Regions from separate parts of the Kitasatospora sp. UYEF31 genome, predicted to be linked through region 2. Evidence: riboswitches for the same ligand, from Rfam matches in the RefSeq annotation. Region 2 holds a riboswitch; the other holds the start of a gene.
What was found. Region 2 has a riboswitch for glycine ahead of gcvP (aminomethyl-transferring glycine dehydrogenase). Riboswitches for the same ligand answer to the same signal wherever they lie in the genome.
Positions count from the first base shown of each region.

Region 1: linked by a shared signal. The riboswitch ahead of gcvT (glycine cleavage system aminomethyltransferase GcvT) and the one ahead of gcvP (aminomethyl-transferring glycine dehydrogenase) in region 2 are both predicted to bind glycine.

Region 1 is NZ_JBXAWK010000033.1:3,535-7,420, forward strand. Features, by position in the region: gene glyA (serine hydroxymethyltransferase) at 1-139, opposite strand, end outside; gene gcvH (glycine cleavage system protein GcvH) at 256-633, opposite strand; gene gcvT (glycine cleavage system aminomethyltransferase GcvT) at 702-1,814, opposite strand; glycine riboswitch at 2,024-2,126, opposite strand; gene AC0Z36_RS17600 (AAA family ATPase) at 2,608-3,225, shown strand; gene AC0Z36_RS17605 (enhanced serine sensitivity protein SseB) at 3,265-3,886, shown strand, end outside.
Region 2 is NZ_JBXAWK010000002.1:111,693-115,578, reverse strand. Features, by position in the region: gene AC0Z36_RS01560 (DNA polymerase IV) at 1-1,167, shown strand, start outside; glycine riboswitch at 1,271-1,406, shown strand; glycine riboswitch at 1,407-1,516, shown strand; gene gcvP (aminomethyl-transferring glycine dehydrogenase) at 1,570-3,886, shown strand, end outside.

The DNA of each region.
Region 1 (3,886 bases), on a different contig from region 2:
GTGCCTCAAGAACCGCCACGGGGGCGAAGTTCTCGGAGGCGATCATCTCCAGGGTGTTCTGCTGGCGGCGCAGTTCCTGGTTGACGGCGGCGTTGACCTCAGGGTCGAACTCGGCCAGTGACTGGTCCAGGATCGTCACGGAGCAGCTCCTCTACGGTGTCTACCCGGGGGATAACCCCCGGACCCCCAGCCGAAAACCCGGTGGCCCGGCTGGAAATGGCGGTCTTCACGCGTTGAAACGCAGCAAAGGGTGGGTCAGGCGCCGGCGAAAGCGGCGTACTCATCGGCGGTGAGGAGGTCCGCGGGCTCGCCGTCGACCTTCACTTTGAACAGCCAGCCGCCCTCGAAGGCCGCCGAGTTGACCAGGGCCGGGTCCTCCACGACGGCGTCGTTGACCGCGACGACCTCACCGGTGACCGGGGAGTAGATGTCGCTGACCGACTTCGTCGACTCCAGTTCACCGCAGGTCTCGCCCGCGGTGACGGCCTGGCCGACCTCGGGGAGCTGCACGAAGACCACGTCACCGAGCGCCTCGGCGGCGTGGGCGGTGATGCCGACAGTGGACACACCGTCCTGTGCCGCGGAGAGCCACTCGTGCTCCTTGGTGTAGCTCAGCTGCTGGGGGTTGCTCATGACTGGGATTCTCCCGGATCGAAAGGGGTGCTTGTGTACGGGGTTCAGATGCCGGACGCGGGTGTGCGTCAGGCGCGCTTGTAGAACGGCAGCGCCACAACCTCGGCCGGCTCGGCCTTGCCGCGGATGTCGATCGCCAGCCGCGTGCCGGGTTCGGCCCGGTCCAGCGGCACGTACGCCATCGCGATGGGGTGGCCCAGCGTCGGCGACGGAGCACCGGAGGTGACCTCGCCGATCTTCTCGCCGGTGCCGGGGTCGACCACCGGGAAGCCGTGCCGCGGGATGCGCCGACCGGCCGGCTTCAGCCCGACCAGGGTGCTGCGGGGGCCCTCTTCAGCGCGGGCGGCCAGCGCCGCGCGGCCGATGAAGTCCTCCTCCTTGTCGAGGCGGACGACCCGGCCCAGGTTGGCCTCGTACGGCGTCAGGCCGGTGGACAGTTCGTTCCCGTACAGCGGCATCCCCGCCTCCAGGCGCAGGGTGTCGCGGCAGGACAGGCCGCACGGGATCAGGCCGAGCCCGGCACCCGCCTCCTCCAGGGAGGTCCACAGCGAGACCGCGGCGTCCGGCGTGACGAACAACTCGAAGCCGTCCTCGCCGGTGTAGCCGGTGCGGGCCAGGAACACCTCGTGGCCGGCGACCTTCGCCCGGTCGATCGCGTAGTACTTCACCGCGTCGAGGTCCAGGTCGGTGAGCCCGCGCAGGATCTTCACCGCGTTCGGGCCCTGGACAGCGAGTAGCGCGTACGACTCGGACTCGTCGGTGACGGTCACGTCGAAGCCCGCGGCCCGGGTGATCAGCTCACGGGCGACGACCGCCGCGTTGGACGCGTTCGCGACCACCAGGAACTCGGTCTCGGCGAGCCGGTAGACGATCAGGTCGTCCAGGATTCCGCCGTTGACGTCACAGATCATCGAGTAGCGGGCGCGGTCCACGCCGATCTTCGAGATGAAGCCGACCAGCGCGTGGTCGAGGGCGCGGGCGGCTTCCGGACCGCGCAGGGTGATCTCACCCATATGGGTGAGGTCGAACAGACCGGCGGCTTCGCGTACGGCGTTGTGCTCGGCGCTCTCGCTGCCGTACCGCAGCGGCATCCTCCAGCCCGCGAAGTCGGTCATGGTGGCGCCGCGCGCGTCATGGACGGCGTCCAGCGGCGTGCGGCGTTCAACGGGGACGGTGCTCATGGGCGTGGATCTCCTCACGGAGCAGCGGAGCAGGTGCGGACACAAGGCAGGCCCGGCCGCACCAACACGGTCGATGCCCTCCCCCTCTGTCATGGACCTGAGAGCTTCACCAACGCTGCCATGGGCAGACGCGGCTTGCACCGTGGGTGAGACCGGACTCCTGCGCACAGCGGCGCACGGAAGGGCTCCGGCCTGCTTTCCAGAGATGCCTCACCCGGGCGGTACAGGGGGCCTGAGAGTTTCCGGGGAGGATTTGCTCCTTCGGCGACCACCTCGGAAACATCTCCGAAGGGTCTCTCCCGCGCGGGGTCGACGGCCAATATGCGGTTGTTGGGCGAATGCTACTCAGATCCGCGGCGGTGTCCGGCATCAGCCCGAAGTGGAGCTTGCGGAGCGTAGGGCAGATGTAAGAGGACACCGCTTGGGACAGCACAGATCCGCGGCGGTGTCCGGCATCAGCCCGAAGTGGAGCTTGCGGAGCGTAGGGCAGATGTAAGAGGACACTGCTTGGCACAGCACAGATCTGCTGCGGTGTCCGGCATCAGCCCGAAGTGGAGCTTGCGGAGCGTAGGGCAGATGTAAGAGGACACTGCTTGGCACAGCACAGTATCGGTCCACCACCGTTGTCGTACGGGGAGTGGGTATTCGAGGGAAGACCGGCAGTTGTGGGGGCCCCGCACGGTGCAGGATGGCCGCAATGAAGGAGAGGGCCATGTCGAGTCCGGTGGGGGACTGCGCTGTTGGGGACCGGGTCGCACCGGTGGTTCCATCCGGGGAGCCCCAGGTGGTGCGCGTGCCCGCGCCGCGTAGGCACCGGAAGTCGGTGTTGCGCCCGTCCGGCGTCCACGACCTGCGGCGGCGTACCTGTCGCGCACTCGTCTATCCGCGGGGTTCGGTCGTCCTGGTCACCGGGCTGCCCGGGGCCGGCAAGAGCACGCTGCTCGACCGCGCGGTGCGCCCCGGGCCCGCACTGCTCGACGCGGAACGGCTGAGCTTCGTCTGGCGGACCCGCCTCGGCCCGCTGCCGTACGGCCTGTACCGGCCGCTGGTCCGGGTCCAGCACTACGTCAGGGTGGTCGCCGCGGTGTGCGGCGACGGGCCGGTGGTGCTGCACGACAGTGGGCGCAACGCGTGGCTGCGCCTGGTTGTCGCGTGGGCCGCCCGGGCCCGTGGCAAAAGCTTTCACCTCCTTCTCCTTGAGGTCACCGGGGAGCAGGCGCTGGACGGTCAGCGGAAGCGGCGGCGGGGGGTCACGGCCCCGGTGTTCGACCGGCACGTGCAGACCTGGAACCGACTGCGGGCGGACATCGGTGGAGGCGTCACCGGGGCCGCGTCGTGTGTGCTCCTGGACCGGGGCGCGGCGTCCAGGATCGGGCGGATCTCATTCGCTGAAACCCACGGTTTAGAGTGACCCGGACCCGCCGGCCCGTACTTCCGAGGAGCTCCGCCCATGGTCTTCCCGACCAACACCGTCGAGTACGCACTCCTCGCGGCGGCGCGGGACCCCGGCCGCACCGGTGAGTTGATCGAGGCACTGGGTGACGGGCAGGTGTGGGTGCCGCTGCCGGCCGGGGGCGGTCCGGACAGCCGGGACCTGACCCTGCCGACCACCGAGATCGACGGGGGCGTGTACGTCCCGGTCTTCACCTCGGAGGAACAGCTGTTCATGATCGCCGGGCAGATGTCCTACACGGTCGCCCCGGTGCGGGAGTTCGCCCGGGGCCTGCCGCCTGAGGTCGGGATCGCGGTCAATCCGGGCGGTGAGATCGGCATCCCGATCCCCGCCGCGGGGGTCCTGGAACTCGCGAAGATTCCCAACGCCGGGGCGATGGGCGCCCGCGTACGGCTGCGCGAACCCGAGCCGCACGAGGAGTCTGTGGCGCTGCTGCGGGCGGCCGTCGAGGAGTTCGCCGCGACCCCTGTGGTGCTCAGCGCGCGCCGCGCGCTCGGCACGGTCGAGACCGACACCCCCGCGCTGTTCCTGGGCATCGAACTGGACCGCTGGGAGGAGCAGGACCGGGCCGCCGCGATGCACGCCCTGGAGCGGGCGCTCAGCCGCGGCGGCTGCCAGT
Region 2 (3,886 bases):
GCGGCCTATCTGAACCCCCGGTTCACGATCTACCGGGAGGTCAGCGAGATCGTCATGCTGCTCATGCAGGAGCTGTCGCCGCTGGTCGAGCCGCTGAGCCTGGACGAGGCGTTCATCGACTTGGAGGCGGGTCCGTACCGCGGGCGGCTCGACACCGCCAAAGTCGTCGAGATCGCGACGAAGCTCCGCGCGGACATTTACGAGATCACCGGGCTCACCTGCTCGGTCGGCGCCGCCGCCTCAAAACTCCTGGCCAAGGTCGGCTCCGAGTTGGACAAGCCCGACGGGCTGACCGTGATCGAACCCGGTCAGGAGCGGACCGTACTCGACCCGATGTCCGTGCGGGCCCTCCCGGGCGTCGGCCCGGCGACCGGCGACACCCTGCGCAAGGCCGGGATCACCACAGTCGCAGCCCTCGCCGCCCTGCCTGAGAGCGATCTCGTACGGATGATCGGCCAGGCGCACGGGCGCGGACTGCACGCCCTCGCCCAGGGGCGGGACGAACGGCCCGTGGTCGCCGAGCGCGACGCCAAGTCGGTCTCCGTCGAGGACACCTTCGACACCGACCTCGTCGACCGGGCCAGGATCATCCGGGAGATCGACCGGCTCGCGGCCCGCTGCACCGAGCGCCTGCGCGCCGCCGCGCGGTCCGGGCGCACCATCACGGTCAAGGTGCGCCGCTACGACTTCTCCAGCCTCACCCGCTCCGAGACACTGCGCGGCCCCACAGACGACCCTGTCGTCATCCGGGAGACGGCGCAGCGGCTGATCGCCCAGGTGGACAACGAAGGCGGCCTGCGGCTGCTCGGCGTCGGGGTGTCGGGGCTCGCCGACTACGCGCAGCAGGACCTGTTCGGGAGCGGTCCGGACACCGAAGTCGTACGGATTGACGAAGAGGAGCCCGGGGCGTGGGAACCCGGCGGTCCCGCAGTCTTCCACCCGGGGCGTCCGCCGCTGGCGGTCTGGCACCCCGGGCAGGACGTCGGGCACACCGAGTGGGGTCCGGGCTGGGTGCAGGGCAGCGGTGTCGGCCGGGTCACCGTACGGTTCGAGACACCCGGGTCCACTCCGGGGCGGGTCCGTACGTTCCGCATCGACGATCCGGATCTCACGGGTGCCGAGCCGCAGTCGCTCGTGCCCCCTGACCAGCGCGGGAAGCCGGCCTGACGGCATGAATCGGACGTACGGCGGCAAAACGCCACCGCACCTCAGGAACCCCAGGGGACCGGTCCCGCACCGGGTGGGCCGCTGCTACCTTTGACACTGCTCATGTGGCCGCGCGGGAGAGTCCCGGGTGGGGACCGCAACGGGATCCGACAACATATTCCGTCACTGGTCCGCACATCGGGCGCCGAAGGAGCAACTCCTCCCCGGAATCTCTCAGGCCCCCGTACCGCGTAGGACAGAGCACTCTGGAAAGTAGTCCCCGGTGAAGACGGCCGGTGGCTCGCCGACGGTGCAAACCCGCACGTGCCCGCGGGTGAAGCTCTCAGGTACCGATGACAGAGGGGGAGGCCACCGACGGGTACGGCCGCGTACCCGCCAGGAGTAATCCAGGAGGCCTCCGTGATGACCACGTCCCACGTCCCTTCCGTTCCGCCGCGTTCGGGACCCGGGAGCCTGGCCGGCCTTGAGCGGGCCCAGCCGTTCGACGTCCGCCACATCGGCCCGGACGCCGACGAGCAGGCGAAGATGCTCGCCCACATCGGTTTCGGTTCCCTGGACGACCTGACAGACGCGGCCGTCCCCGAGACGATCCGTACGATCGAAGCCCTCGACCTGCCCCCGGCTCTGACCGAGGCGGCCGTCGCCGTCGAACTGCGGGCCATCGCCGCCCGCAACGAAGTCCTCACGCCGATGATCGGCCTGGGCTACTACGGCACCGTGACCCCGCCGGTGATCCTGCGCAACGTCATGGAATCGCCCGCCTGGTACACGGCGTACACGCCCTACCAGCCGGAGATCTCCCAGGGGCGCCTTGAGGCCCTCATCAACTTCCAGACGGTCGTGACCGACCTGACCGGGCTCGACGTGGCCGGCGCCTCCCTCCTGGACGAGAGCACCGCCGCCGCCGAGGCGATGACCCTCGCGCGACGCGCGGGCAAGTCCAAGAGCAGCGTGTTCGTCGTCGACGCGCAGACTCTGCCGCAGACCATCGCCGTCGTGCGCACGCGCGCCGAGGCGATGGGCATCGAGGTGCTCGTCACCGACACCGCCGCCGGTCTGCCCGAAGGCGACTTCTACGGCGTCCTCCTCCAGTACCCGGGTGCCGACGGCCAGGTCCGCGACCTCACCGCCGTGATCGCAGAAGCACACGGGCGCGGCGCGCTCGTCAGCGTCGCCGCCGACCTCCTCGCCCTCACCCTGCTCAAGTCGCCCGGTGCCATGGGTGCCGACATCGCGGTGGGCTCATCCCAGCGCTTCGGCGTCCCGATGGGCTTCGGCGGACCGCACGCCGGATACATGGCGGTCACCCAGAAGCTGACCCGCTCGATGCCCGGACGCCTCGTCGGCGTGTCCGTCGACGCCGACGGCAACCAGGCCTACCGCCTCGCGCTCCAGACCCGCGAGCAGCACATCCGCCGGGAGAAGGCGACCAGCAACATCTGCACCGCGCAGGTGCTGCTCGCCGTCATGGCCGGCATGTACGCGGTCTACCACGGCCCCGAGGGCCTGACCGCGATCGCCCGCCGGGTGCACCGCTTCGCGGCCATCCTTGCCGAGGGCTTCCGTACGGCCGGTACCGACGTCGTCCACCGCGACTTCTTCGACACCGTGGTCGTCGAGGTCCCGGGCCGCGCCGCGGCGATGGTCGCCGCCGCCCGCGCCGAGGGCGTGAACCTCCGCCTCGTCGACGCAGACCACGTCGGGATCAGCTGTGACGAGACCACCACCCGCGCGCACGTCGACACCGTCTGGCGCGCGGCCGGCGTCACCGGCGAGGTGGCCGGCCTCGACAAGACCACCGCCGACGCGCTGCCGGAGGACCTGCTCCGTACGGAGGACTTCCTCGTCCACCCCGTCTTCCACGCGCACCGCTCCGAGACCGACATGCTGCGCTACCTGCGCCGTTTGTCCGACAAGGACTACGCGTTGGACCGCGGCATGATCCCGCTGGGCTCGTGCACGATGAAGCTCAACGCCACCACCGAGATGGAGCCGGTCACCTGGCCGGAGTTCGGGGCACTGCACCCGTTCGCGCCCATCGACCAGGCGGGTGGCTACCTGGAACTGATCCAGAGCCTGGAGGCCGGGCTTGAGCAGATCACCGGCTACGCCAAGGTGTCGGTCCAGCCGAACGCCGGTTCGCAGGGCGAGCTGGCGGGTCTGCTCGCGGTCCGCGCCTACCACCGGGCCAACGGCGACACCGGCCGTGACGTGTGCCTGATCCCGTCCTCCGCGCACGGTACCAACGCGGCCTCCGCCGTCATGGCCGGTATGCGCGTGGTCGTCGTCGCCACCGGTGAGAACGGCGACGTGGACGAGGCCGATCTGCGGGCCAAGATCGAGAAGCACCGCGACGCGCTGTCGGTGCTGATGATCACCTACCCGTCCACGCACGGCGTCTTCGAGACCCATGTCACCGACATCTGCGCCCTGGTGCACGAGGCCGGCGGCCAGGTCTACGTCGACGGCGCGAACCTCAACGCCCTGGTCGGCCTCGCCAAACCGGGCAGGTTCGGCGCGGACGTCTCGCACCTGAACCTGCACAAGACCTTCTGCATCCCGCACGGCGGCGGTGGCCCCGGTGTCGGCCCGGTCGGCGTCCGCGCGCACCTCGCGCCGTACCTCCCCAACCACCCGATGCAGCCCGACGCGGGCCCGGCCACCGGCGTCGGCCCGATCTCCGCCGCCCCGTGGGGCTCCGCGTCGATCCTGCCGATCT